DNA from 4 places in the Pseudalkalibacillus sp. JSM 102089 genome. Region 3 is predicted to be linked to each of the others. Evidence: riboswitches for the same ligand, from Rfam matches in the RefSeq annotation. Region 3 holds a riboswitch; each other region holds the start of a gene.
The links. Region 3 has a riboswitch for S-adenosylmethionine ahead of ABVF21_RS00560 (homocysteine S-methyltransferase family protein). Riboswitches for the same ligand answer to the same signal wherever they lie in the genome.
Positions count from the first base shown of each region.

Region 1: it holds a riboswitch for S-adenosylmethionine, as region 3 does, so the genes downstream of both, ABVF21_RS14235 (assimilatory sulfite reductase (NADPH) flavoprotein subunit) here and ABVF21_RS00560 (homocysteine S-methyltransferase family protein) in region 3, are expected to answer to the same signal.
Region 2: it holds a riboswitch for S-adenosylmethionine, as region 3 does, so the genes downstream of both, ABVF21_RS16825 (Na+/H+ antiporter NhaC family protein) here and ABVF21_RS00560 (homocysteine S-methyltransferase family protein) in region 3, are expected to answer to the same signal.
Region 4: it holds a riboswitch for S-adenosylmethionine, as region 3 does, so the genes downstream of both, metE (5-methyltetrahydropteroyltriglutamate--homocysteine S-methyltransferase) here and ABVF21_RS00560 (homocysteine S-methyltransferase family protein) in region 3, are expected to answer to the same signal.

Region 1 covers NZ_JBEWYW010000006.1:78,109-86,159, forward strand. Annotated here, with positions in the region: gene cysI (assimilatory sulfite reductase (NADPH) hemoprotein subunit) at 1-1,704, opposite strand, end outside; gene ABVF21_RS14235 (assimilatory sulfite reductase (NADPH) flavoprotein subunit) at 1,729-3,552, opposite strand; SAM riboswitch class I at 3,715-3,826, opposite strand; gene ABVF21_RS14240 (hypothetical protein) at 3,986-4,201, opposite strand; gene ABVF21_RS14245 (ABC transporter ATP-binding protein) at 4,420-5,238, opposite strand; gene ABVF21_RS14250 (MBL fold metallo-hydrolase) at 5,285-6,139, opposite strand; gene ABVF21_RS14255 (ornithine cyclodeaminase family protein) at 6,288-7,229, opposite strand; gene ABVF21_RS14260 (DMT family transporter) at 7,302-8,051, opposite strand, start outside.
Region 2 covers NZ_JBEWYW010000008.1:143,310-151,360, forward strand. Annotated here, with positions in the region: gene ABVF21_RS16800 (hypothetical protein) at 1-347, shown strand, start outside; gene ABVF21_RS16805 (GNAT family N-acetyltransferase) at 395-826, opposite strand; gene ABVF21_RS16810 (MFS transporter) at 823-2,058, opposite strand; gene ABVF21_RS16815 (SLC13 family permease) at 2,091-3,713, opposite strand; gene ABVF21_RS16820 (hypothetical protein) at 4,007-4,684, shown strand; gene ABVF21_RS16825 (Na+/H+ antiporter NhaC family protein) at 4,773-6,068, opposite strand; SAM riboswitch class I at 6,139-6,242, opposite strand; gene ABVF21_RS16830 (alpha/beta fold hydrolase) at 6,436-7,275, opposite strand; gene ABVF21_RS16835 (YolD-like family protein) at 7,435-7,764, opposite strand; gene ABVF21_RS16840 (DNA polymerase thumb domain-containing protein) at 7,779-8,051, opposite strand, start outside.
Region 3 covers NZ_JBEWYW010000001.1:113,194-121,244, reverse strand. Annotated here, with positions in the region: partial or broken gene ABVF21_RS00570 (bifunctional 2',3'-cyclic-nucleotide 2'-phosphodiesterase/3'-nucleotidase) at 1-1,404, shown strand, start outside; gene ABVF21_RS00565 (DUF3895 domain-containing protein) at 1,526-2,524, shown strand; SAM riboswitch class I at 2,608-2,717, shown strand; gene ABVF21_RS00560 (homocysteine S-methyltransferase family protein) at 2,797-3,846, shown strand; gene murB (UDP-N-acetylmuramate dehydrogenase) at 4,286-5,209, shown strand; gene ABVF21_RS00550 (YdhK family protein) at 5,368-5,943, shown strand; gene ABVF21_RS00545 (F510_1955 family glycosylhydrolase) at 6,069-7,043, shown strand; gene ABVF21_RS00540 (four-helix bundle copper-binding protein) at 7,208-7,537, shown strand; gene ABVF21_RS00535 (sensor histidine kinase) at 7,668-8,051, shown strand, end outside.
Region 4 covers NZ_JBEWYW010000019.1:337-6,466, forward strand. Annotated here, with positions in the region: gene map (type I methionyl aminopeptidase) at 1-719, shown strand, start outside; SAM riboswitch class I at 2,828-2,934, shown strand; cobalamin riboswitch at 3,104-3,285, shown strand; gene metE (5-methyltetrahydropteroyltriglutamate--homocysteine S-methyltransferase) at 3,379-5,667, shown strand.

The sequences.
Region 1 (8,051 bases), on a different contig from region 3:
ATGAAAATCAAGTCCTGATCGCACTTCTTCCACATATCCTGCTCGAATCACATAATCACCGAAATGCTCATGCTCCTCTTTTTCTTTCGCATAGTTAAATAGAATCGGTTTTAATGACGCAAGAATTTCTTCTTCGCCAATGTTTTCTTTATAAAGCTTGCTGAGACGATCCCCAACAAACCCTGCTCCCATGTACATATTGTACTTACCAGGTGCTTTCCCAATAAAGGCAATCTCCCCAAGCGTAGGGCGTGAGCAGCTATTTGGACAACCGGACATGCGGATCACGATTTCTTCTTCTCTCAGTCCCGCTTCATCCACGATCTCTTCAATCTTATCAATGAGAGAAGGTAGATAACGCTCTGCTTCTGCCATCGCTAGGCCGCATGTGGGGAACGCCACGCAGGCCATCGAATTACGGCGCAGTGCTGAATTCTGTTTTCCATCTGTTAAACCATATGTTGCCACAAGTTCATCAATCTCTGCTTTCTTCTCCTCTGATACATTCGCTATGATGAGATTCTGGTTCGGCGTTAGTCTGAAATCCCCTTCGTGAACCTTTGCGATCTCCCGAAGTCCTGTCATAATCTGATAATCTTCTAAATCCACAATACGACCATTTTGGATAAAGAGCGTTAAATGCCACTTGCCATCACCCTTTACCCATCCATAGCGATCACCATTATGATCGAAATGATAAGAACGAGCTTCTTCTAGTTCATAACCCAGTCTATTATTCAATTCGTTCCGAACCCAGTCGAGTCCTCTTCGATCGATCGTATATTTGAAGCGAGCGTTCTTCCGCTCTGAGCGATTGCCATAATCCCGCTGAATTGTAATGATTTTCTCAGCAACATCAACAATCTTTTCAGGTGTACAGAAACCAATGATTCGGGACAGTTGAGGATACGTATTTGTGTCCCCATGCGTCATTCCCATACCGCCGCCTACTGCGACATTAAATCCTTGTAGCTTGCCATCTTCAAGAATTGCAATAAACCCCAGATCCTGTGAGAAAATATCCACGTCGTTTGATGGTGGAACAGCGACACCGATTTTAAACTTTCTCGGCAAGTAATGCGGACCATACATTGGCTCAATTTCCTCTTCTTTTCGATCAAGTACTTTTTCTTCGTCTAACCAGATTTCATGGTACGCTCTCGTTCTCGGTAGAAGATCATCGCTTAGCTTCCGTGTCCATCCATGCACCTCGGCATGAATATCCGATTGATATGGATTGGCATTACACATCACATTACGATTCACGTCACCACATGCCGCAAGAGAATCCATGAGAACTCGGTCCATCGCCTGAATGCTTTTCTTCATATTCCACTTCAGAATCCCATGCATCTGGAACGTTTGGCGCGTTGTTAGCTTTAGCGTTCCATTTCCGTATTGATTCGCAAGATCATCCATTACTAGCCATTGTTCTGGCGTAGCTACTCCACCAGGTAGTCGCACTCGAACCATAAACTGATAAGCTGGTTCAAGCTTCTGCTGTTTTCGCTCTTGACGAATATCGCGATCGTCCTGCATATAGCTCCCATGAAATTTTAATAGTTTAGTATCTGCGTCTGGGATGGAAGCGGTGATGGGATCCGCAAAGCTTTTCACAAGCGAGCCGCGTAAGTAATCACTTTCGTCTTTAATCTTCTCCATTTCACTCGGTTTGCCGTCTTCTGTTACCGTCTTATTCGACATGACCAATCTCCTTCCCTGATGCGCTTAGTACACATCGCGCTGGTAGCGTTTCGCGTTTCGTAGATCTGCAAGATAAGCTTCTGCTTCTGACTCACTGAAATTCCCCTGTTGCTCTAAAATATTAACAAGTGCCACGTGAACGTCTTTTGCCATATACTTCTCATCTCCACATACATAGACGTGCGCACCTTGTTGAAGCCACTCATATAGTTCTTTACTTCGCTCGAGCATGCGGTGCTGAACATAAACTTTCTCCTCTGTATCACGTGAAAAGGCGACATCCATTCGCGAAAGCACCCCATCTTTCAACCATTTTTGCCATTCGACTTGATAAAGAAAGTCTGTGACAAAATGCTGTTCACCAAAGAATAGCCACGTTTCTCCACTTGCGCCACTTTCTTCTCGCTCTTGTAAGAATGCCCGGTACGGCGCTATGCCAGTGCCTGCGCCTATCATAATGATAGGGGTGTCAGGATGATCCGGAAGTCTAAAGTTTTGATTTCGCTGCACAAATACTGGGAGTGTATCCCCCGCTTGTGAGCGCTCTGCGCATTGGCCAGAGCATACGCCCTTACGAGTTCGACCATGTGCATCATACCTTAGTGCGCCAATTGTGAGATGAACTTCATCTGGATTTGCGTTTGAACTGCTTGCGATCGAATAAAGACGAACCGGAATTTTGCGCAGAACGTTTACGAACTCCTGTACCGAGACGGTCCACGGTCCGTAGTCCTTCACCAAATCAATTAAATCTCTACCGTAAAGGTATGTTCTTAATTCTTCGCCTTCCGCTTCAACCATGCGCTTAAGCTCAGAACTTGATGTCAGCTCTGCGACCTTCTTGAGCAATGGCTTTGTGAGACTCGTAATCTCATATGTTTTCGTTAAAGCTTCTTCAAGTGGCTGAACGTCACCCTGTTTGTTCACCGTAACCTGTTCTTCTCGCTTCCAGTTCATTTCATCGATTAGCTGACGGACAAGAGCAGTATCATTCTCCGGGTAAATACCAAGGCTATCACCCGGCTCATATTCAAGGTTCGATCCTTCAAGATCAAGCTCAATGTGCCGCGTTTCTTTATTCGATCCACGTCCATTTAAATTAACATTCTCAAGAATTTCGGCTTTGAATGGATTAGTTCTGGAATACGTCTGACTCGACTCATCAGGTTTTGTTTCAGAAGTCGATTCTCTCGTAGACTGATCTTCTTTCAATACTCCCGTCACGCCTTCGAACCATTCTTCTGCCGGCTCTTCGAAATCAAGATCACAATCTACACGAGGATAAAGCCTTGTTGCACCTAATTCTTCAAAGCGCTTGTCAAAATCTTTCCCGGTTTGGCAGAAAAACTCATAGGAGCTATCACCAAGTGATAAGACAGAGAATCTGAGACCATCTAATTCAGGGGCTCTCTTACTTTGAACAAAGTCATGGAAGCTTAACGCATTATCAGGAGGATCGCCATCTCCGTGGGTGCTTGTAATCAATAATAAATCTTCTACTTTTTTAAGTGACTTTGGCTTAAAATCATCAAGCGATGAAAGGGTAACGCTGTATTTCTCGTTTTCCAATCGCTCAAAGAAAGATTCCGCTAGTGACTGACAATTGCCAGTATGTGAGCCATAGAGAATCGTAAGCTCACGTGTTTTTGCTTCTTGTTTCGAGAATGCTTCTGAAGCAGAAACACCTTGAGCAACCGTCTCAGTAGCTGCCGCAGCTTCAGAGCTTCCTGGTACGGAAAGATATCCGCTCAGCCATATTTTCTGCGTCTCATTTAATGTTGGTAAGAGACGATTTAAAAGCTCCGTTTGTTCTTTGTCAAAAGGGCTATTCACAACCTGTAACTGCAATACAATCCACCTCACAATACTCATTTTTAATTCAATGTAATGAAAGTAGTTTACTCGGAATTAAGCGTAAATAAATTCGTCTGCATTCCCCCTAACCCATTCAACACAAAAAACCTCTCTTCTAAAATATAAGAAGAAAGGTTTGTAAGTACGAAGCCAGTCTTCTTATCTTTCAGGATAAACCTGCTGGATTTGGCACAGTATGAGATGAAGAATCATCTCATCGGTTGCCGAAGCTTCATAGGGCCAGTCCCTCCACCTCTCTTGATAAGAAATATTGCTATCAAATTGTAAATGACAATGATTGGTTCAAATGTTATCTCGTGCTCGAATAAAAGTCAATATATTATTAGAAAATTATCATCATTCAATTAACTGAATGGCGATAACACCAGGAATCTTCATGAAAAATAATCCAAATGATTCAGGTCTTTTATCCCTCACGTTGCCCCTCTAGTATCCTATTCCGCATGCGCATGAAATCAATCGTATTGGCCATGACAAGAGATAGAATCATAAGATTCATCAACCAAACGGAGTAGTCAAAAGGCAGCACCAACAAGAGAAAAGCCATGAAAGAAAAAACACCGGAGCGAATGACATGATCTTTAGATGTGACGTTAACTTTATTTCCACGTTTCCATTTCAACAAGTTCACCGCAATACCAAATATCGATAGCAGCATGCATATGACATATGACTACAGTGAAAGGTCATAATCCACTATAAAAATCGTAGACGATAAAAATAGCGTCAATACCGTATATCGAATCGCGATTTCTTTATGCGTTAGCGAATCAAAATCCTTCAATACATTCCTCCTTTTGACAATGATTGAATTTGGACATTTCTTGAGATACACGGTCCTTATGTAGATGGATAAGCTGGCTTCATCTCATTTGAAATCACCTGAACCCAAGGCCGCTCTCTGTTCCACGTCACTTCTAAAGGGACGCCCATACTTTTACTAAGATGTTCAGCTGTTAACACATCTTTCTTCTTGCCATTCACTGCAATTCGACCATTTTCCATAATCATAGCGTGAGTGAATACGGGACAAATCTCTTCAATATGATGAGTGATATACAATATGGTTGGACCCTCTTTCTTCTTTCCAAGTCGTTCAACCTGAGCTAATAACTGTTCGCGTGAATACAGATCCAGTCCGTTGCACGGTTCATCTAGAATAAGAAGCTTTGGAGAAGCCATTAACGCTCTTGCAATCAAGATTTTCTGCTTCTCTCCTTGAGAGCAAATTCGAAAAGGTTTGCCGCGTAAATGAGCAATCCCCCATTCTTGCATCACCTTCATCGCTTGAGATTCATCCTCTTCTGTCACCTGCTCATAAAGTCCAGCTGAGGCAAACTTCCCGCTAATCACAACATCTGTTACTTCCTGCATGGGAGAAATACGCTCAGTGAAAGCGTTGCTCACCCAGCCAATAGATTTTCTAAGTTCATTCAAATCAGTTTTTCCAAGACGCTGCCCTAATACTTCAACGATGGGATCATATCGAAGCAGGGGCCAGATCGAGCCGTGAATTAACTGAAGTAGCGTCGTTTTACCTGATCCATTTAATCCGACAATGGCCTGATGCTGTCCTTTCTCTACCGAAAAAGAAATATCGGATAAAATCATCTGTTTCTCACGTGTGTAATAAGCATTTTCTACATGAATGATTGCCATACATCTCACTCCGTTCTTTGAAGAAAGTCACTCCAACTAGCGCTTTTTACATCGTATACCCGTTAGCAAATTCTTGAATCACTTCAAGCTCCTCTTCGTGTGAGTCTCTGCCAACGTTATGCTCATACAACTTTTGCATCCGTGTAACATCACCGTCGCACTCCTCAGTAATAGAAGCAACAGCACGTAAAAGGTTCACTTCGTTCTTAAAATCCTCCTTAGATATTGCCTCCCCGTGTGATAAGATGAACCATTCTGCCTCAAAGCTTTCTAACTGATCAAGCAGTCGAGTTGTTGTGTTAACAGTGTAATTGACTTTTTCTGAAAAAATATCAGGATAAAAGCAGTCTCCAAGAAATAGGATTTTCTCTTCCCTCACATAAATCACAACCGAATCAGCCGCGTGATCGCCCCCAACTGGCTTAAGAATACATGTGACACCACCAAGATCAATCTCCATTTTCTCTCCAAACGTTATATCTGGTAGCGTAATGGTAATATCTCGAGAACCCACAAATTCCTTCTTAATCGCATTTGCACAAAATTCAATTTCAGTGCCTTCTTTCACCCGCTCATCCAACTCAACATCAGACCATCCTAACGGAATAAGCTTACTAATTTCCTCTTTCGTCTGATGGGAGGATAAGGAGACAGCATCTCTAAGCACCGATAGTCCAAAAATATGATCCCAATGCCAATGAGTAAGCGCGACCATGTCTGGTTCCTTGATTCCTTTTTCCGATAGCTCTTTTAGAAAATAACGAGCATGGTCCTCTGAATTCCCAGCATCGATCATCAGAGACTTTCTATCTCCAATTACCATCCCGAGAATCGGTCGATCCGTATCGGCTACGGGCGTTTGGTAGTAAAAACGAGTGCCGATTTGCTTAATCTGTTGCATAGTATAACCTCCATAACCGACCATATTTTTCGAAATTTTTAATTCTTTTCATCATATCACTATAGGAAGCCACTGCTCAATTCATATCCTTAACGACGATAGTATAAAAAAAGCGATAGTACCTTTCCTGGCACTGTCGCTCTCATCATCACTTCGAATTCATCTTTTCATACAGCGTCTTCGTCACAATCAAATCAAAAATCGCGATGCCAACTGTTTTAAAGAGAAGTCCTTTTTCATTCAGGTTGTCTGGTCGATGATTTTGTTGAATGATTTCTTCTAACGCCAGAGAATCAGACTCCTGTCTGCCGAGTTCCCGCGCACGAATCAAATCGCCAGATTCATGAAAGCCTCTTCGCGTATCAACATACAGAGCGTCAACAGACTTGAGAAATGAATCCGGAAGCTCCTGCATCGCTGGTTTAAAGGATCCAACTGCCACTACCAATTTACCGTCCCACTCTGAAGCTTCAAGTTCAGGTAGCACAGGATTCGTTGATGTTGTCGTTGTGACGACAATGTCTGACTGTAGGACTAACGTTTCAATCGAAGCCTCTTCTACAATTAAGTAAGGATACGATTCTTGAGCTTTTTCTATAAATGACGATACTTTTTCTTTGCTTCGATTTGCCACGTACACCTTCTCAATCGGTCGAACTGCCATGGCTGCTTGAAGATGACTCCATCCTTGCGTACCGAGGCCAATGACGCCAAGTGTTTTCGCGTCTGGTCTTGATAAGTATTTCATTCCAAGCCCACCTAATGCTCCTGTTCGAAGAGCTGTGATTTTCATAAAATCACAATACATCAATGGCGCAAGGGTCTTGCGATCATTTAAGATCATCATTCCGTGAATCGTTTCTTTCCCATGCTTCCAATTGTCAGGAGCAACGCCCGCCAGCTTCACAGATTGGTAGTTTCCATAAAAGGAGGGCATAAGTAGAAACGTATTGTCCCCATCTTCTACATGCATTCGTTCAGGTGTCACTTCACTCTGGTCTTCTTCTGTTAAATAATACGCTTCAATCGATTCGATTACTTCTTGCATAGATAGGTTCTGTTCGATTTCTTGTCCTGAAAGAATATTCATATGTACCTCCTATAGTTAAGCCAATCTACGTTCAACATACCATTTCAAAGAAGTTGATTCCAAACAATCGTCTTATCCTTTTATTGATTTTTTATTTAATAGGTAAACACCTACCAAAATAACAACCATACCTCCCCAGTCACTTAACAAAATGACTTCATTCGCAAGAAATAAACCGATAAATAAGGCTACCACCGGAGGAATATAGGTAACCGTTGACGCAACCACTGCACCTAACTTATTGACGATCACATAATACAATATATAAGCAAGTCCTGTTCCAACAATCCCAAGACCAATGATCACCCCAAGCAGCGCACCTGTGTCTGTTTTTATATCACTTATTCCTCCCAGGTCGCCAAATATTCCAAGAATCAATAGAGCTAGTATCATTTGGTAACTTGTGAGCGCTGCTGGTGAAATGTTGACATTTGATAAGAATCGTTTCGCATAAACAAAAGAAATCCCAACGGCTAGTGATCCGATTGTCATGTACAATACACCACTTAAATCAAGACCATCTTCCCCATTTACCCAGGGTTTGGCAATAAGTAAAACACCTATAAACCCAACAAACACTCCTGCTAATTTTCGTTTTGATAATCTTTCTTCTTTTAATATAAGAAACGTTATCAGCGTTGAAAATAATGGAATCGAACCACTCAAAGCCCCGGCAATACCGGAGTTTAATAGAGACGTTCCTTTCGCAAAACAATAGAAATAGACGACCGTAGCCAGTATCGCCATCATAAAAAAATGATGAACATATTTGAAGTGCTTAAACTTCATTTGTTTCGTCATAAGGGCACAACTGAGGACCGG
Region 2 (8,051 bases), on a different contig from region 3:
AGAAAAATGTTGTTTATCATCTTCACCCTAATGGCAACGGCTATGTATTTGGTGACCTTATTGAAGGGTATCCATTAGATGAAAGAGGAATGGTTAATATCCGTGATTTCTCAAGCAACGAGCTTCGTAAAATCATAGGCGAATCCATTCAATCGCTTTCTGTTCTTCCTGGTTCAGATATTGAGATCCAAGTTTGGGTAAACGATGAAGATCAAACTCTGGAATTAATGTATGAGCCTGAGCTCGAACTATGGAATGTTTATGCTGGAGATATCCTTGATGGTACATTCCCTTCTCGTAACGAAGCGATCCAATATCTTGATGAAGAAGGATTTACTAGAAAGTAAACTTTAAGCGCCTGCCACCTTTTAAAGATGGCAGGCTTTTCCTATTATCAATCTATCGATTTATAAAACCCCGTGGATTTCCCCGTAAACCCACACGCTTCATAAAAAAGGTGGGCAGACTTCCTTTCATCCCGATTCCCACTATTTAAAACGATGGTTGAGGCACCCTTTTCACGAGCCAGATTTTCTGCTTCCAAAAGCAGAGTCTTCCCAACTCCCTGCTGCCGATAATCTTTTGCCGTTACCATTGTAATAATTCTTGCAACAAGAATATTAGCAACATAAGATCGTTCATAATGCATTCCCAGCAGTCCAATCAAAGACTCCTGTTTTTCACTAACAAGCGTGACGTACAAAGGATCTGACAAAATTGGTTTTAGACGCTCCGTCACTTCGCATACAGACGTCTCATACCCCATTTCTGAAAGCAAATAAGTAATCCATTCCTCATCACCTTTTCTAGCCCTTCTAATGTTCATCGTGCTTTCTCTCCTCGTAAGTCTTCATAATGATATCTTTTTGAAACCTGTTTTTGTGAAAATAATAATAAAAGCGGCAAAATAAAAATAAGTAAGCTCACTACCCCTATCCATCCCAAACCGTCCCATAGGATACCAACGCCCGAACTACCTGCTGCTACCCCGGCATAGTAACTAATCAAATAAAAACTAGATGCCCCACTCTTATGATGCTCTGCCGTCTTTGCAACAGAAGCTGATGCCATCGAATGAGAAATGAAAAACCCTGCACAAATAACGCAAAGCCCAATCATTACCACAGTTAGTTCTTGATATAGTGTAATGCCAACTCCTAACGTTAATAATAATAGGCCCGTTACCATCGTGCGCCGTAAGCCAATGCGAGATGAAATTCGTCCTGCAATTGGTGGTGAAACTACTCCGAGAATATACGCAAAATAAGCAAGGGAGATCCATTTTAACGAAAGAGAAAATGGATCTTGTTTAAGGAAGAAAGGCAAATATGTCCACACGCCCGTAAAGATCACTTGAATAAGAAAGCCAAGCGTAAATAGCGATAAGAGTCGACGATCTCTTAAATGTACAAACATTCCTTTCATATCCTTTATAACACTGCTATTTCCCCCCTTAAAAAAGCGAGAGGGTGGCAGGAGCCAATAAAAGCAAATGATTGCTATAATAGCAAACCCTGCAAGGATGATAAAACTTACTTGCCAACTATATAAGTCAGTCAAATATCCTGTTGCGACTCGTCCACTAAGCCCCCCCATTGCATTGCTCGCAATAAAAATGCTCGTAGCAAGTCCTACGTTACTTGGAGCTACTTCATCTGCAAGATAAGCCATCGCCGATGCCGGTATACCTGCAAGAAAGAATCCCTCAATACATCGAATAATGAGCAGAAGAAGGAATGAATTCATAAAGGGCATTATTAGTAATGAACTAAGGACAAAAAGGAGCGATATTTTCATCACTACTGTTCGCCCATAGCGGTCTGAAACAAAGCCAAGTATAAGAAGCCCCGGTATCATCGTGATGACGGGCATAGACATAAGTAAGCTTGACGTTGTTGCCGTTAAATGAAATTCACTCGCAAATATTGGAAGCAATGGTTGAAAAGCATAAAGTGCCGAAAAGACTAATAATGCTCCACATCCAAGACTAACCGTCGCCCGCCAGAAACCCGCATCTTTTGATGTATATGGCTGATTGTTATTTAGAACAACTGACACTTGATCATCACCTTCAATTTTCTATCTTACTTTTATTTTAACTGATTGGGAATTTGAGTGAGATCAATCCCCCACACCACTGGCATATAAAAATAAATCGCCAGAGTAATGATGACGACAGATGTTAGATTTAGCCAGAAACCTGCTCTCGCCATATCTGGGATTTTTAAATAGCCTGACCCGAATACAACGGCGTTCGGAGGGGTTGCAACCGGAAGCATAAAAGCACAGCTTGACGCAATTCCTGCCCCAATCATTAGAGCATAAGGATGAACTCCGATCGCGGATGATAGAGACGCCATGATTGGAAACATCATTGTCGCCGTCGCCGTATTTGATGTAATCTCCGTTAAGAAAATAACAAGCGATGTGACAAGTAGTAAAATGACGAACAGATGAATGCCTTCAAGAACCGTTAATTGCTCCCCAATCCAGTTTGCAAGTCCTGACTCCTGAAAGCCAGAAGCTATGGCGAGTCCGGCTCCAAATAATAGAAGGATTCCCCATGGTAATCCTTTTGCTGTATCCCAATCTAAAAGAAAGGCACCTTTTTTCGAAGGGGCAGGTATAAGAAAAAGTAATAGCGCTGCAGTCATCGCGATGACAGTGTCATTTATATTCGGATTAAGCTCACTTAAAACAAAGGAACGGCTAATCCAGGCAACCGCAGTGAAAGAAAAAACCACCATAATGACCTTTTCTTCCATAGACATTTTCCCAAGATCCGCTTTCTCCTTATTAATCACCTCTTTCCCGCCTGGCAGCTCTTTAACATTCATCGGAAATGCCATTTTCACAAGGTAATACCAGCAGCCGAATAAAAGAAGAACAGTTAGAGGTACGCCAAACATCATCCAGCGGGCAAATGAAATCTCGATGCCATATAGCTCATTGACCACGGCTGCAAAGATGGTATTAGGAGGTGTTCCAATCAATGTTGCTAGACCACCAATTGAGGCACTGTACGCGATACCAAGCATAATGGCTTTCCCAAAATTAAATTGCGGCGCACCTTCTTCTTGTTTCATATCAAGCTGCTCGGATACTTGATAAATCACGGCCAGCCCAATTGGCACCATCATCATAGCCGTTGCCGTGTTTGAGATCCACATTGATAAAAAGCCTGTTGCAATCATAAAGCCAAGTACAATTCTCTCTGTACTTGTTCCTATTGCTGATATAATGAAAAGAGCAATCCGTTTATGTAAATGCCATTTCTGCATTGTAAGCGCGATCAAAAAACCACCCATAAAGAGAAAAATGGTGTTATCGCCATACGCTGATGCTGTTAAATCACCTTTAAGTCCGCCCGTTAGTGGAAATAAAATTAATGGTAAAAGAGACGTTGCTGGTATCGGAATGGCTTCTGTAATCCACCACGTTGCAATCCACGCCGTACTTGCTAAGATGGCCAAGCCTGCTTCTGAAAGACCATTTGGATTAAAAAACAACATTATGCTAAGAAAAAGGACCGGTCCGAGGATCAACCCCGTCAGTTTCCTTTTATCATAAGCAGGATCTGGTCCAGATGCATAACCTGGATTTTTTTGAGAACTTTTTGAAGGGATTTCCGGCGTGTGTGAAGAAGCGAATGTTAAGAGATCTTTTGCTCGATCATGTTCTTTCCATAATTGGTTCCAAAGGTGTTGTTCCATAGTCATACCTCCTATCGTTCATTAAACTATAGTGTAGAATTCGCTCGCCACATCTGTCAATAAATTCACAATTTTGGTACTTTATTACTCTCTTTCAAGAAAGGACTTTTGATTCGTTTTTCCATTTCCATACAAGTAATTCATTTCAAACCCCCTTAAATTTCCATTAGGGGCGAAAATTATAAGTTGATGATATGTTTTTATAATTCAAAATAAATAAACTCAATGATTAAATGTAAGAATAGATACACAATCCACAACAAGTTGCTCAAAATCGATCCAGGGGGTATATGATGAGAAAGATACAACAGACTACTATTAATTCGGTTGTGAAATACGGACAAACAAAGCTTCCAAAATCAGCTAATACAGAATGTCCAGAATGTGGAAACGACGCTTCATTTCAACTGAAGTTCGATTACCAAATTAATCAGGCTGTGTTCTCCACGCTTTCTCGCTGCTCTATTTGTAAAGAAGCTGTGCTTTTCATACTCATTAAAACGTCCCATAATGATCGCGGAGAAGAAGTTGAGCTTTTCGTGCATCAAACCTCTTTTACACGAGAGCCGCTCGGCAGACTGACTAGCACAGCTAGATTACCCGATGACCTTGAGCGTGTTTATCGCTCAGCAGTGAATGTACATAACATGAAGGATTGGACTGCAACGGCTGTAATGGCTAATCGTGTTCTTGAGAGCATTACAGGTAGTTTTCTTTCTGAAAATGAGCTAGGACAGCCACTTTCTAAACAGCTAGAAACACTTGCTAAGCAGATTGATTTAGAAGAACCAATTGTAAAACTAGGACACCTACTAGGCAAAGGTAGTAATTTAAATCACCTCCTTTGTCTTGAGAAAGCTACAAGTGAAGAAACGGCCAACTTAATTATCGACTTACTAGATTCACTTATTGAATACTTGTACATTCTTCCTCAACGAATTGTGCATCTTCAAAAACAAATCGAAGGATAATAAAAAAAAGCAGGTAGCCCAAATTTGAGCTACCTGCTTTTTAAATGCTCATATCAAATTTTAATTCAAGATTCTGTTCACTATCACTTTAGCCCTTTTTCGAAAAAGAGGGATAGTTGATGAAAATCGCAATAATTCCTGCAATAGCAATGAGGATTGGATAAATTGAATACGGTAGTAGAGCGAGTGGCGAAATCGACGCAAGACCTGCTACTGCAAGCACCTGTGCCCCATATGGGAGCATGCCCTGTATACTACCTGAGAAAATATCAAGAATACTAGCAGACTTTCGTGGGTCTACCCCATATTCTTCGGAAATGTTTTTCGCAAGTGGCCCCCCCATTATGATCGAAATGGTGTTGTTAGCTGTTGATAAATCAAGCACGCTTGCGAGACCGGCGATACCAAACTCTGCTCCTCTACGAGAAGTTACTTTGCTCAGGATTTTGTCCAATACGTATTGTATTCCTCCGTTATGCTTAATGACTTCAATCATCCCTCCGATGACAAGAGCAATCATGGCAAGGTCTTCCATCCCTTTTATGCCCTCTGTAACCGTGGAGATCAGTCCACTCATTCCAAATGTTCCGTTATATAAACCTACAATCCCAGCAAATAAGGTACCACTTACAAGTACAATAAGAACATTAACACCAGCGATCGCTGCGATCAGTACACCTAAATAAGGAATAATTGTAACGAAATTAAATGCGTGTTCTCCTCCAACCTTTGCTTGCTCTCCCATCGTTAAAGCACCATATATAATGGCTGTTACGATAGCAGCTGGCAAGACTATAAAAAAGTTTACTTTGAATTTATCTTTCATTTGCGTATTTTGTGTGCGTACTGCCGCAATTGTAGTATCTGAAATCATAGAAAGATTGTCACCAAACATTGCCCCACCTATGACTGCTGATAAAGCCAGCGCCGGGGCAACTCCGGTTTGCTCTGCAATTCCAATTCCAATGGGAGCAAGCGCTACAATTGTTCCCATCGATGTACCCATCGAAATAGAAATAAAACAGCCAATAACAAATAAACCTACGATTAAAAGATTAGCTGGTAGAATCGATATACCTAAATTAACAATCGAATCTACTGCTCCAATTTTTTCAGCTGTTCCGGCAAACGCCCCAGCCAGTAAAAAGACTAAAATCATTAATATGATATTCGTATTACCTGCTCCACGACAAAACACTTCCACTTTTTTCATAAAGCTTTCTTTTCGATTCATCGAAAGAGCTACGCCCGCCGCAATTAGAGAAGCGAGAATAACAGGCATACTATAAAAGTCCTTTGTTATGATAGCTGTACCAATAAAAAGCACAATAAATATTCCAAGAGGAAGTAAAGCCAGGCCGTTCCCCTTTATTTCTTTCTCCATTATTCATGTCTCCTTCATCTTTTATTCTGTCTCAATAAAAAAAGCCCACTTCAAGAGAAGAAGGCTTTTGCACTTATCTCTCAAGATTTCTCTTGCTGGAAGCAGCACCTTTCTGATGATCAGAGGTTGCTGAAGCTTCTTTGGGCCAGGTCCCTCCACTTCTCTTAATAAGAAATATACAATTATCAATGAGCGCATGCTTCATTTTACTTTTTCATAACGAGCTTTACTTTATCACGCATTATTCTGATGAGTCAACTTTGATTAACTGCATCAAAATAAACTCCTCATCCTTAAAGGAGTTTACCTGATTAACTAGTCTGGTTCAAGCTTTGTATGACTACCAATTTTTGCATTAGATCAATCTTTATTTTCCCAAAAACCACTCAATATCCTTCATAATCGATGCCGGTTTTTCTTCTGGTAGAAGGTGACCAGTTTTTTCATAGATGATCAGTTTAGCATTTGGGAGATCGTTACTGAGACGCTTCCCAATTTTCAAAGGCACAACTCTGTCGTTCTCTCCCCATATTAGTAGGCTAGGTGTATGAATTTGATTTAGTTCAGCTTCTGACAAATCTCCTTCGCGATCTCGAATCATCCTAACTAATGACCGAAAGATACCCTCATTGAAGAAAGGTTGGATATATCCATCCATCATTTCTTCATCGATAAGGGAAGGATCATAAACACAATTAAGCAAATTTCCTCTGACACCTTTTCGATAAAGCCACCTTTTCAAGTATACCGAGAAAAAAGGTAAATACGATGTATACACTAGACTCTGTTTAGCCTTTTCAAGATATCCTGAACTGCACAGTAAAATATTCTTACTAACGAGATCATCTTTCATAGCCGAGGCTCTCATTGCTACTTGCCCACCCATAGAATGGCCGATCATAACAGTATGATCAATTGAAAGCCTTTCTAAAAGTTCAACCACCACTTCCGCATAATTATGATAAGAGTGGACAAAACGATTAGACTTTTCACTTTTTCCGAACGGGGGAAGATCAATGGCAACAACAGTATATGCCTTTGTTAATAATGGTATCAATCTTCTGAAGCTGAAGCTCGACGATAGAAAACCGTGAAGAAGCGTTAATACTGGCCGATCGACGGCTGTGTCATTTCTATAGTATTCATAGTGAATATCAATTCCTTTGATCTTTTCCGTATTTTGTTTAAGATTTTGAGCTAATAGCATCTTTCATCTCACTCCGGATTTTAAATTCACCTGATCTGATTTACTCTTCGTTTCTAACCAGAAAGGATGGTCTCACTTATTCAGGTTTGACTTTATACTTATTTTACCCCAATCCTGAAATGAAAAACTTTTTTACAACCGAGAGGATATTCCATTTTTTCATTCTAACTCTACGTGCACAAGGTCCAGCAGCTTTATCGTTGTCCTTTTTTCATTATGGTCAATAATACGCAGTTCTTTCGTAAGTGGATCTACATAGTGCACATATCCAAAGAGAGTTTTCGTTTCACCTCCGCTAAAATATTGAAAACAAAGCGAGTTGTGAACGGCCATTGCTTCACATATCGTTTCATTCATTTCCGCCATTTTTTGTTCATCAAGTACCGGCTTTCCACTTCTTTTTTCTTCGGTTTTCCAATCTCTTAGCTCTTTCACATGCTCAGGTAACATCATTGACGTCCATTTTATATTTCCGCGATCACGTATCACGCTTCTTCCCCCTTCTATGCTTTATGACCACCCACAAGTTTACTTCTATGCAGTGCCGTACCGGCCTTTGTGTATGAAACGGCACGAAGCAGCGCATCTGAGCCATATTTCTCCCGGATCGAATCCATCACATATCCGAGATCCCGCTGCTTTGGGCGTGACGCATTAAATAAGTCCAACTGCACTTCTTCATCATTGCAAATATTTGAAAGGGTAATGGAAATCTTACGAACCGTTTTTCTTTCAAAAAACTCCTCAAATAACTGAAGACATACATTGTATATTTC
Region 3 (8,051 bases):
AAGGCTAATCTTGAAGGGAATGTGATCGTAAAGGACATTGTTGCAACAGCTAATAAATACGTGCCAGTAATGAAGGCAGAAGGGGCCGATATTATTGTCGCCATACCTCATTCTGGCTTTGAGAAGGCAGCACCACAGGGAAATGACGAGAATGCCGTTTACTACTTAAGCGAAGTGGAAGGCATCGATGCCATTTTATTTGGACATGCCCACAAAGTATTCCCTGGAGATAACAGCTTTCAAGGAGTTGATGGAGTGGATAATACAAAAGGAACCATTAATGGAGTCGCTTCCGTCGAGCCAGGTTACTGGGGAGATCACCTAGGGGTAATCGACCTATCTTTAACGGAAGATAATGGGGAATGGTCAGTGAACGATTCCAAATCTGAAGCTCGTCCCATCTATGATAAAGTAACCAAAACACCACTTGTAGAAGCAGACATGGATATCGTGAATGCAGTGAAAGACGATCATGAAGCGACAATTGATTATGTGCGAACAGCTGTCGGTGAAACAACTGCACCCATAAACAGTTACTTTGCGCTCGTTAATGATGATCCGTCCATCCAGATTGTAACCAATGCTCAGAAATGGTATGTAGAAAACAATATTCAGGGTACCGAATATGAAGGTATTCCAGTTCTATCCGCAGGCGCTCCATTTAAAGCGGGCGGTCGAGGGGGTTCGTCCTACTATACGGATATTCCTGCTGGGGACATTGCGATTAAAAACACAGCTGATCTTTACGTATATCCGAATACACTGAAAGCGGTGCTGTTAAATGGTGACGAACTGAAGGATTGGCTTGAAATGTCAGCAGGCCAATTTAATGTAATCAACAAAAAAGATAAACAGGAACAGCCTTTAATTAATCCTGATTTCCCTTCTTATAACTACGATGTGATTGATGGCGTTACCTATCAAATCGATGTTACAGAACCTGCGAAATATGATATGAGTGGGAGTGTAGTAAATGCTGATGCAAATCGAATTAAATCGCTAAAATACAACGGAGAAAAGGTAACGAAAGACATGTCCTTTATCGTTGCTACAAATAATTACAGAGCGACAGGCGGGGGCCACTTTCCGCACTTAGACGGTTCGAATATTGTCATTGATTCCCCTGATGAAAATAGACAAATTTTAATTGACTATATTCTTGAAAACAAAACAATTAATCCAACAGCTGATCAGAACTGGTCATTTCACACAGTTAATAAGAAGAAACTGAACGTCACTTTTGAATCCTCGTTACAAGCCAAAACCTATGCGGAAAGCATTCAAACGATTCATTTTGTTGATGAAACAGAAAATGGTTTCGCTAAATATACACTCGACTTAACGAAACAGAAAAAAGAAAAGCATCATCATAATCATAAGGGCGAGCACGGCCGCCATCGTTAAGAACGAATTCACGCCAATTCATCAGAATTGGCGTTTCTTATTTTAAGAATTTATCCGATGCAAACAATAGTAGAATATTTACTGATATAATGGAATTACTATCGTACAGAAAGGGATTTATATGACACAAAGCCTGACAAGCACCCAAAGAGATGAGCTTTTTTCAGATCTGACAAATGAGCAACAAACGTATGTAATGAATTTTCTTAAACGCGGTAAAAAAACGGCTTTTGCGAATGTCATAGCTAGAAGTAAAGGGCGGATGATTCCAAGTGGGGCAACGGATGAAGAAATCAGGATGCTGCTTGATGATTGGATACTAGAAGATTACATCGATGCGGGCTTCGTTTCAGATGATTTAAAATGTGAGTGCGGTCGCTCTTTACGGTATCAGTATGTTGTTCGACATGCAAAAACAGGAAAAACACGGCGTTTCGGGATAAATCATTTCGAAGAGCATACCGGATTACCCGCTTCCATTGTGAGAGAAGTTGTGAAGGGATTTATGGAAATAGATTATGAGTTGGATGAGCTACTGTTGAAAAGACAGAACGGCTATCCTACATACGACATTCCTGAAGGATTGAACCTTCCACAAGACATTGAACAGCCACTTTCATTAAATCTTCCATTACTAGATCTACAAGAAAAAAGGCTAAACAGTTTAATCAGATCTTATCGTGAAGACCAAGAAGCTTTTCAAAGAGGGAGCAACACTGTAGAACAAGTAGTCAACCCGAAAAGCAACCAGGAAGAACCGAAATCAGAAGAGGAATTACAAGGTTCTTTTGATTTGTTCGCGGAAGATGTTCAAGAACCTTTACAAGAAAAGACAAGCGAGAAACCTAAGGAAACCTATTTTGTAGGAGACCTTTCATTTACAACACAGGAAGCGGTAGACTCCTATATTCAGCAAGGTATGGAAAGTGCTCTGATGATTTGTGAGCTTTTGATTAAGGAAGGAAAGGTACAAGACAAGAGATACTCCACAAAGAAACCAAAAATTTATTTTGCTGTTTGTACCTACCTCGATTCATTTGTTGCATCTGGATCAATGTCAGTCGAGCCGATAGGGCGTGAAGATCGCATCTATCGACTGAAAAGCAAGAGATCATCTTAACATTTCATAATTATCAGATAAGTGATTGACATTTCCAGTTAACCGGTCTATAATTTCACACATGTTCAAAAATTAAATCAACACTCTTATCAAGAGCGGCGGAGGGAATAGGCCCTATGATGCCCGGCAACCTTTCAACTACGGTTGAAGCTGGTGCCAAATCCTACAGGTGATATCACCTGGAAGATAAGAGGAGGATTATGTTAGCAAACCCTCTTCTTATTGTTTAAGAAGAGGGTTTTTTATTTTATCCAGAAAAGGAGCTGTTACACATGAAAAGAACACTTGAAGAACGATTGCAAGATGGTCCAGTTATTTGCGGGGAAGGTTATCTATTTGAATTAGAGCGTCGTGGTTATTTACAAGCAGGATCATTCGTACCTGAAGTTGCCCTAGACAATCCTGAAGCGCTAAAACAAACGTATCGTGATTATATGCTTGCAGGTTCAGATGTCGTACTTGCTTTTACGTATAATGGTCACCGAGAGAAAATGAGGATTATTGGAAAAGAAGATTTGTTAGAACCGCTCAATAGACAAGCTATCCGCCTGGCTAAGGAAGTTGCGAAAGAACACCCTGAAGAAGAAGCGCTAGTCGCAGGAAACATTTCAAATACAAACTTATTTGATCCTGAAGATGAGGAAAGTAAGGAACAAATTCGATCGATTTTTGCTGAAATGGTGAAATGGAGCAAAGAAGAAGGCGTTGATTTCATCAATGGGGAAACTTTCTACTACTATGAAGAAGCAAAAATAGCGCTAGAAGAGATTCAAAAGCAGGATCTTCAAGCTGTAATTACACTCGGACTCATGAGTGAGAACATTTTAAGGGATGGCTATACCGTTGAAGAGGCTTGCCGTTTGTTAGAAGAACAAGGAGCACTAGTTGTTGGAATGAACTGTTTTAGAGGTCCGGCTACAATGCAACCATACATTGAAAAAATCAGACAGTCTGTTAACGGATACGTTGGAGCTCTTCCAATTCCTTATCGTACATCAGAAGAACACCCAACATTCTTTAACTTACCAGACGGTGGCTGTGCGTGTACATTGCCAACAGAGACGACCTTTCCAACCTCTTTAGATCCGCTTTATTGTAACCGTTATGAGCTAGCGGAATGGGCTAAGGAGGCACAGCAGGTTGGGGTCAATTACTTGGGACTCTGTTGCGGCGCTTCTCCAAGCATGCTGCGAGAGGTGGCTGAAACAGTTGGCAGAACAACTGTAAACTCGGTATATTCTCCAAATATGGAAAAGCACTTTTTGTTTGGAACTGATGAGACATTGAAAGATAACAATACGGCTTATAGAGCAAAGGCCTAATTTATAACAACAACCGGAGAACTTAATTTCTCCGGTTGTTGTTTTTTTACCAAAAACCTATTTGTAGACCTGTACTACAGTATTTAAAGCCATTTTTACATAGGAGATTATATCTACTACATTTTTTCTATAAACTGATTATTTTTGATAACGTTGGCGATGATTAGTAACAGTATCAGTTGAAGAGTAACGAATACAATGGTTTTTGCATTTGATAGGATAACAGCATTTTTCCAATCACGATGTCTGAAATTGATTTTTCCGCTATATAAGTTGCTTTCCAAGTAACATTCTTTTCGAATTAAAGGCTTCTTTTATGAAAAACATCATATTTATGAAGTAGTTGTGTTATTATTTTAAATGTGTTTGAATATGTCCATGAAACATTATTGAACTCAAACCACAATGAAAACGAACTGTTTTATAAGCGAGGTAGCCTATGAATAATCAAAATTTATTAAATGAACTCCGCTCCATTTTACCCAGTGCGGAACTGAAGATAAATGAGCCATTAAATGCACATACGTATACAAAAATGGGTGGATGTGCGGATGTCCTTGTGTTTCCTAACACGCTAGAGGACGCACGAGCAGCAGTTGAGTACGCCTATCAATCTAACTATCCATTAACCATTTTAGGAAAAGGCTCTAATGTTATTATCCAAGATGGAGGCATTAGAGGAATTGTCCTGAATCTTTCTTCACTAAAAGCCATTCAAAAAGAAGAAGAAAAAGTTATTGCTCAAGCTGGCGCACGTATTATTGATGCTTCTGAATTTGCTCGTGACAGCAAACTAAGTGGACTCGAATTCGCTTGCGGGATCCCAGGCTCTGTCGGCGGAGCTGTTTATATGAACGCAGGAGCATACGGTGGAGAAATCGCGGATTGTCTCGAAAGCGTTCTTGCTGTAACAAAGGAAGGAAAGCTCGTTAAATTGACAGCTGATGAACTTGATTTATCTTACCGTCATAGTAATGTAGAAGAAAATGGTCTTCTTGTCCTTGAAGCTACTTTCAAGCTTAAAGTTGGAGAGTATGAGGATATTAAAGCAATCATGGATGACTTAACGGAAAAACGTGAAACAAAGCAACCGCTAGAATACCCTTCATGTGGCAGTGTGTTTAAACGACCTCCTGGCCTTTTTGCTGGTAAGCTCATTCAGGACTCACAGCTTCAGGGTACACGAATCGGTGGAGCTGAAGTCTCCAAAAAGCATGCTGGCTTTATTGTAAATATCGATAATGCGACAGCGACTGACTATCTGGACGTGATTCATCATGTGCAGCGAACAGTAAAAGAAAAGTTTGATGTCGATCTTGAACGTGAAGTTCGCGTCATAGGGGAACCACCTGAAAAACCATAATTCACATGACAGCCGCTCTTACAAAAAGAGCGGCTTTTTAGTGTTCTTTCACCGATATTCGATAAATCTGTGAACATATGAAATCTGCACAATAAGTGCATACTTTACGGATAAAGTAGATATTGGCATACAATTCCAAAGACTAGAGGAGGACTATTATGAAAAGTAAAACTCAATTGATTGGTGTAATAACATTATCAATGGCGCTCATTCTTGCTGCTTGTGCAAACAACAATGAACAAGTAAATGAAAACTCTACTAACACAGAGGCAAACTCTGAAAGCAGTATGGAAGGGATGAATCATTCAGGCTCTGCTGAGGTACCTGAAGACCTACAAAAGTCTGAAAATCCCACTTATCCAGAAGGTAGCACGGCGATCATTGAAGCGAACCATATGAAAGGAATGGAAGGTGCAGAAGCAACTATTGTGGGGGCATATGATACGACAGCTTATGTTGTAACTTACACCCCTGAAGATGGCGGGGAACCCGTAGAAAATCATAAATGGGTCATTCATGAAGAACTGGAGGATCCAGATGAAGCTCCACTTCCATCTGGAACTGAAGTAACATTAATGGCTTCTCATATGGAAGGAATGGAAGGTGCGATTGCAACGATCGAATCTGCTACAGAAACTACCGTATATATGATCGACTACACACCAACAACTGGTGGCGAAAAAGTAACGAATCATAAATGGGTAACGGAAGACGAATTAACCGTAACTGAATAATTGACCATTCATAACCCGAACTCGTTAGGTTCGGGTTATTTTAAAGAGGTTCACTGATATCTGCCGGTCTTCCACTTGATTTTCTAACGCTATCGTCACAAACAAGTAGAAAAGGATGAAAAGCTTTGAAGAAAATATCGCTCTATACAATAGGTTTAATTCTCACTGTAATACTATCTGCTTGTCAAAATGATCAATCGCCACCAAATGAAAGTCAATCAAATGATACAGAACAAAAAGAAACAAATCTCGCATCCATCAGTAACTCTGCCATTTATAAAGAAGTTGATAGAAAGCAAATCGATCATGTCCACGGGATCGGTTATCCCGGTAACCGTAATGAACTGCTAGTGGCTACTCACGACGGTCCTCTAATTTATCATAATCAAATCTGGTACGAAGCGACTACAAACAAAAATGATTATATGGGATTCCAAGCTGTAGCTGATGGATTTTATAGTAGTGGACACCCTGGAGAAGGATCTGCGTTACCAAATCCACTTGGATTAATCAAAAGTACAGACCGAGGCAAGACAATAGAAAAGCTAGGTTTTCAAGGCGAAGCTGATTTTCATTATTTAGCTGTGGGATATGAAACGAACGCCATTTATGCAGTAAATCAACAAAGAAATAGCGAAATGGAAATAGGCGTCTATTATAGTGAGGACGCTAAGAAGTGGGTGGATGTCGCGTTAAAAGGAACTCCCAATCAAATAAGTGGGTTATTCACTCATCCAAGTAAGACGAACCTTGTTGCTATAACCTCTCCTTCCGGGTTATATCTCTCTCGTAATCAAGGTGAGTCGTTAACTCGAATCACGAAAGAAGTAGCTGTTAGTACAATGGTTTTTCTAGAGGATCGCTTTATTTATGCAGTGCAGGAACCTAGGAATCAGCTCATTGTTCAATCATTGCAAGACGGTGAAGAGGAAGAAGTGACTATGCCTAATCAATCTTTAGACGCCATTGATTATGTTACAGTCAATCCACAAAATGAGGATGAGGTTGTCTTTCATACAATAAGTGGTAGTCTTTATCAAACAACTGACAATGGGGAATCGTGGACTACTTTAATCAATGAAAGGCAAATCAAGAAATAAGTTGATTTCGGAGAAGAACCCGTATTCTATTCCCTTCGTTTATCAAGAATTTGTGCAGAAAGAATGAAATTTCCTATCCTTCAACTTTATTTGCTAATGACGTTTAATCTGGATCAAATAGGAAAATATGACAGTGTACTTAACTTTTAAGGAGGAATGAGCGAATGTCACAAGAAAATTACGGATCGGTTATTCAAACACTTCATGAATGTATGACAGCCTGTAATCACTGCTACGATTCTTGTTTAAAAGAAGATGATGTCAACATGATGGCGGAATGTATTCGCATGGACAGAGAATGCTCTGATATTTGCGGTTACCTCGAACAAGCTCTCGTGAGAGGAACACCATTTGTTGCTGAACTTGCCACAGCATGTGCGACCATTTGTGAAGCTTGTGGGAATGAATGTAAGAAGCATGAACACAAACATTGTCAGGATTGCGCTGAAGCTTGTTTCAAATGTGCAGAAGAATGCAAGAAATTAGCATCATAATCAAGATAGTGAGGAAGTCTGTTTACTAACACAGGCTTCTTTTTTATGCAGCTGTTTTGTACAATGCAGACAGCCTGCACACTTTCTCGATATAATACTGTTACACTAGCTGTTCATAAAGGAGAAAGACATGAGAATAAAGAGGAAAAGTAAATTAGCAACAAAATTAGGTCTATTTTTTCTCATAAGCATCTTACTACTCGAAGGTATTTTGTTCATGGTGCTGTACTTCGGTTTTTTAAACGAACGCATTATGGCAGAAACGGATGCCCTTCTAGCAAGAGGGAATAGCCATAGAGATGTACTAGCGAAGCATTTCAATCGTGAGACAATGGAACACGTTGCACTTATGGAATCTGAAGCTGAGACGCAGGTAGTCATAACAAATGAAAAGAATACCATCCTTGTTCATTCTAATAAAGTCATGCCTACTATTGAAGAAAAAATTGCTTCCTCAAACCCCCTCCCTGTAACAGGAGCTATTGTGGAAGGAGATTGGGGTGAAGAACCTTTT
Region 4 (6,130 bases), on a different contig from region 3:
TTGATGGATTGAAAATAATTGGTGAAATTTGTGGAGCGATTCGTGATGAATTGGTCCATAGTACGAAGCCCGGAATTACGACAAAAGAACTCGATGAAATTGCAAGAGAGATGTTTGAAAAGGCACAAGCTCAATCTGCGCCAAAAAGAGAATACGATTTTCCTGGGTATACGTGTATTAGTATAAATAATGAAGTGGCGCATGGGATTCCGAAGAGAAAACGGGTCATCCATGAAGGAGATTTAGTGAATATAGACGTTTCAGGTTCAAAAAACGGATATTACGCCGATACTGGAATTTCATTTGTCGTAGGGAAAGGAGACGCGGCATTACAAAAAATATGTGACGTTTCTAAAGAGGCATTCCATGCTGGACTTAAGCAGGCAAAGCCAGGTTCAAAAAAAAGTGCTCTCGGAAAGGCTGCCCACAATGTAGCGAAACGCCATGGCTTAACAGTTATAAAAAATCTTACTGGGCACGGTATTGGACGTTCGCTTCATGAAGAACCTAAACATATTTTTAATTATTTCGCTAGTTGGGATGATGAAATCTTAAAAGATGGTGCGGTAATTGCCTTTGAGCCTATGATCTCTACATTTGAAGAGGAAGTTTTCCAATCCGAAGATGGATGGACCTTCCTAACCAATGAAAGTTTTGTGGCTCAATACGAACACACTCTTATTCTTACAAATGAAGGACCAATTATTACTACATTGTAAAAAGCACCTATACCGCAATGGGGCGTAATTCAAGTATATTGGATCACGACCTTTGTTCCGTTATCATCGGAACTTTAATAGAGCAACCAAAAAAAATCTAATTTCTCTATTCTATTATTGAGAAATTAGATTTTTAAACAACAAAACTGTTTAAACACTGCAAAACCGTATTTCCATGACGATACCTAAGTTGGATATAGTTATTTTTCATTATTCAAACATCATTTATCCTCAAGATAATTTCCCACCTCTAATGAAAAGGTGCAAAACTAAAAGAACCGTACCTGTAATTAGAATTCTATGGTTAGAATTTTTATTGAGACGAATGAACTGCCAAAAAAGGAGCTGATGCAAAGAATCATAGTAAAAAAGAATAAGTGGAAATTCAAATGGGAAGACATTGATGTATCAGGCTTCGCTTCGTCAGCTTTTGGTTTATTTTTCTATAGTCTCTCACTCATGTTCAAATTAGACAAAGTTTTATAATGGTTTCGCTAAAGGACATCTGCCTCAATTTCTAAACCAGTCTCCTCTTTTGTTTCACGAGTAATTGAAAAAAAGCTTTGCCGGAAGTGGGTTCGGTCGCGTTATCGGGTTTTCATGAAATGAAAAAATATCCATTTTATTCATCTCATGAATATGTATTATTTGAATTAATGGAGGGACTCTAACATGGGTGATAACTTTGAAATTGTTTAAGATAAAAAATCCAATAATAAGAAGTTTCCTATTGGTTACTGCGGTCTTTTCATCTATATTTATAATTGTTATTTTGATTGCGACCCTTTCGGCAAATGAAATCGGTCACCTCCCAATCGTCATCAAATGGTGATAATCATTTTTTCATTATGAAATAATGATTTAATATCCAAACAAATCTCATCTAAAAGCCCCATGCTTCAAATTGAAGCGTGGGGCTTTTAGATGAACGAACTTGAAAACATCCGCCTGGATTCTATTATTACTACATTCAGCTATCTTTCTTCATTTTTTTATATGCTAGTGGTCTGTTTGATTCCAAATTTGTCCAAGATTTAAAGGAACATAAACCTCATCGCCATGAACGTGACGATTAAAAATCGGTTTATGAATTGATGGTTCTAGAAGAGGATAATAGCGTTTTCGTCGTGCTCGATACCGTTCCAAATAACTTATCAAAATTTTCCAAAGAGTCAATTCATCTATATCACTTTGGTTATAAAAGGTTAGTATGAATATATTCAGAGGGGGAATAGGAATATTTAATACCAGTCAACGTTACGGCAGAGAAAAAGAATGGTTGATAACAGACCATGTTTAAAGAATTGAGTGAATTTTCCTTTATTGCCCATTTTTTAAATTTAACCTTCCTAATAGAAGAACAAAAATTAATAAGGGAATACTACCTAACGCTCAGAGTGTAACCCCACTGAAACAAGGTGTTATAGCTATTGGAAGTACACCTTTTTAATTCGGAATTATTGTGTGGGTTTTTAAAGAAGAGTCCTGCAAGAGTATGGTGGTATTGTATTGTTTTATCAATGTAGGCTGCGCTGTTTCATTCAATATTCGATCCGGACCTGGAACCAATTACGGAATTGTTGAGTCAATTGTAGATGGACAAACGGTTACGAACTCTTGTTAGAAACATGGAGAGACTGTTATAGGCAAATATGGAACGAGTGATCTGTAGAATTATATTGGAGAAGGGTATATATCTGATACGTATGTGTATACCGGATCAGACGGATGAGTTGCCCCAATCTGTTATTGAAAACCGATTCTAGTGGAAAGAAGGGTATAAATGGTGAAATAAAAATGATAGGTATGGGAGGAAAAGCACCACGTATTTGTTGCATCTCATGAAGCTTATGACAAATTTGAATATTTTACTCAAAATGGGTTGATTACGTGTTGCTCTGATTTAAAAGTATTATGTTTTGAAAAAGATAGTAGGGTCGAAAATACCACATGATGTATTAAACGAACCTGTATCTTCTCTTTCATTGAATAGACTTTTTCACTAGTTTCGGACACTTCTGATGATTTGTGATAATTTACCAACTTTTCAGAAAAAAGACTTTTCATTTCCGTTTACTCATGTATAATGTGTATTAGTTTAATAGAATTCCTTATCGAGAGAGGCAGAGGGACAGGCCCGATGAAGCCCGGCAACCATCAAGTATATGCTTGAAACGGTGCCAATTCCTGCAGATTAACGTCTGGGAGATGAGGAGGAGTTCGTGTAAAACTCTTCCTTTTTACTAAGGAAGAGTTTTTTTGTTTTTAAGAAAGCTTTAACTTTATTAAAGGACTAAAGATTAAGAAAAATTAAGAGTTTCGCCATAATGGTCATGGCGATAAACTAAGTTTTTTCAATTTGATATCTATCCTATTTTGAAAACAAAATCATTCCAGCATGAGGTGTTGTGACAGATGGTCACAGCTTAAAAGGGAAGACCGGTGAAAGACCGGCGCGGTCCCGCCACTGTGAGGGGGAGCGACTTACTAACCACTCTTACGTAACGGGAAGGGGGAAGAAGCGTTGAACCTGAGCCAGGAGACCTGCCTCATGACTGCCCTTGTACTCTACGGATCGATAGAGGAGGTGAGGAATCATGTGATACATTGCTTTCAGCATAAATTCGCACAAAAATATTACGACGAGAGGAAGAGTAAAATGACATTTAAGAGTTCAAACATTGGTTACCCTCGAATTGGAGAAAAACGTGAATGGAAGAAGCTTCTTGAAAAGTTCTGGGCGGGTAAACTGGATGAAGACACTTTTACAGAGGAGTCAAAACAGCTTAGGCTTTCGTACCTTAAAAAACAACGAGATAAGGGGATTGATCTTATTCCTGTCGGCGATTTCAGCTTATACGATCATGTGCTTGATACCGGGGTAATGTTTGGAATCGTACCAACGCGCTTTGACTATGATGGTGGGGGTGTATCCCTTCAAACGTATTTTAATATCGCACGGGGAACAAAAGGAGCGCCGGCAGCTGAAATGACAAAGTGGTATAACACGAATTACCACTACATTGTTCCTGAACTAAATGAGAGTACACCTTCTCTAGTTCATAATCGCCCGCTTGAGTATTACAGGGAAGCGAAACAGGAACTTGGTATTGAAGGGAAACCAGTGCTAATTGGTCCGATCAGCTTTGTTCTTTTATCGAAGGGATATGCTAAAGAGCAATTCAACGATGTGGTTTATCAGTTCCTTCCGCTATATGAACAGGTGCTGAATGAACTGGGGGAGGAAGGTGTCCAGTGGGTGCAATTCGATGAACCTGCACTTGTTACGACTCTTTCGGATGATGTAGTCAACCTATATAAAGAGGTGTATGAGGCGTTACATAATGCGGCACCAGAAGTAAACGTGCTTCTTCAGACGTATTTCGAGAGTGTGACCCATTATGAAGAAGTGACGAAACTCCCTGTTCAGGGAATTGGGCTTGATTTTGTGCATGACCGGAGTGAGAATTTGAAGGCTGTAAAAGAGAAAGGTTTTCCACAGGATAAGGTTCTTGTTGCAGGGTTGATCGATGGACGTAATGTTTGGCGATCGAAGCTTGATAAGAAAATTTCTCTATTGAATGAGCTAGCCCAAGCTGTTGATAAAGGTCGTATTATTGTTCAGCCGTCTTCAAGTTTGCTACATGTACCTGTTACGGTGAAGAGTGAGAAGGACATTCCAGATGTGCTGTTTAACGCTCTTTCATTTGCTGATGAGAAGCTTGATGAAGTCGTTTTACTTGCGCAGGGACTCGAAAAGGGAGAATCGGCTATTCAATTGGAGATCAAGTCAAGTGTAAAAGCTATTCAAGAACTTAATCATTCTCCACAGCGGAATAATAAGCAGGTGCAGGAAACGATTCACAATCTCGGAGAAGCAAAACGGAAAGCACCGTTTAAAGTTCGTCATGACTTACAGCAAAAGTCGTTACAGATTCCGTTCCTTCCAACGACAACGATTGGAAGCTTTCCGCAGACAAAGGAAGTGCGCAAGCAGCGTTTGCAATGGAGGAAGGGTGAACTAAGCGATGCTGCATACGAGACGTACATTAAAGAAGAAATTAAGAAATGGATTGACATTCAGGAAGAGATTGGTCTCGATGTCCTTGTGCATGGTGAGTTCGAGCGAACTGATATGGTGGAATACTTTGGTGAGAAATTAAACGGGTTTCAATTTACGAAATTTGGATGGGTTCAGTCCTATGGTTCGCGCTGTGTGAAGCCACCGTTGATTTTTGGTGATGTCTCTTTTAATACGCCAATGACGGTAAAAGAAACCATCTATGCTCAGTCATTAACAGATAAGCATGTAAAAGGCATGTTGACAGGACCGATCACGATTGTGAACTGGTCGTTCGTACGGGATGATCGAACAAAGACTGAAGTAGCGAATCAAATTGCACTTGCGCTTCGAGAAGAAATAGAGGAGCTTGAACGAAATGCCATACTTGTGATCCAGGTCGACGAGCCGGCACTTCGTGAGGGTCTTCCACTGAAGGAAGAACTGCATGACAGTTATTTGAAAGCTGCAGTCTATGCGTTTAAATTGGTAACCTCCTCCGTGGAGAATGAGACGCAAATCCATACGCATATGTGCTATTCGGAATTTGAGGAAATCATTGGCTCGATTAAAGCTTTGGACGCAGATGTGATCTCGATTGAAACATCGAGAAGCCACGGCGAGCTAATTAAGGCTTTTGAAGACAGTACGTATGAACGGGGAATTGGGCTTGGTGTGTATGATATTCACAGTCCCCGCGTTCCTGAGCTTAGTGAGATGAAACGAAGCATTGATCGAGCGCTTCAGGTACTGGATCCAAAGCTGTTCTGGATCAATCCAGACTGTGGATTGAAGACAAGGGGCGTAGAGGAAACAGTTGAAGCATTGAAAGTGATGGTAGAGGCGGCTAAGCAAACAAGGGGAAAATATCTCGCCCAAAAGAATTAAGAATTAAGAAATAAGAATTAAGAGAATTGCGTGGACAGTTCGAGACAAATAAAAATCTTGGTCAGGCCCCACTTCTACCCCGATCTGTTTTTTTCTAAATGAAAAAACCTCCTGAATGGTATAAGGGCACTGAAAAAGCCTATTCAATGAAAAAAGAAATCAACCACCTACTATATATTGGCGGTTGATTTCTTTTTATTTTCAATATGTTGTTGCATTCGATGGATTTAATTGGGAAATCAAGTTTTTCAGTGTCCTCGAATAATATAATGGGTCCGATGAAATAACGACCATTAGGAGGTTTTGCTCATGCTTCGACTAGTAGCTCTGCAAAATACCTCATCGATTTTTATAGATAAGGTTGTCTAGAATAGTCCGGAAAAAATCAAGAAGATATCCTACAGAGCTCTAACCACAGTTCGCAGGAACACAATGGCTTATCCCATCAAGAAATCCATAAATT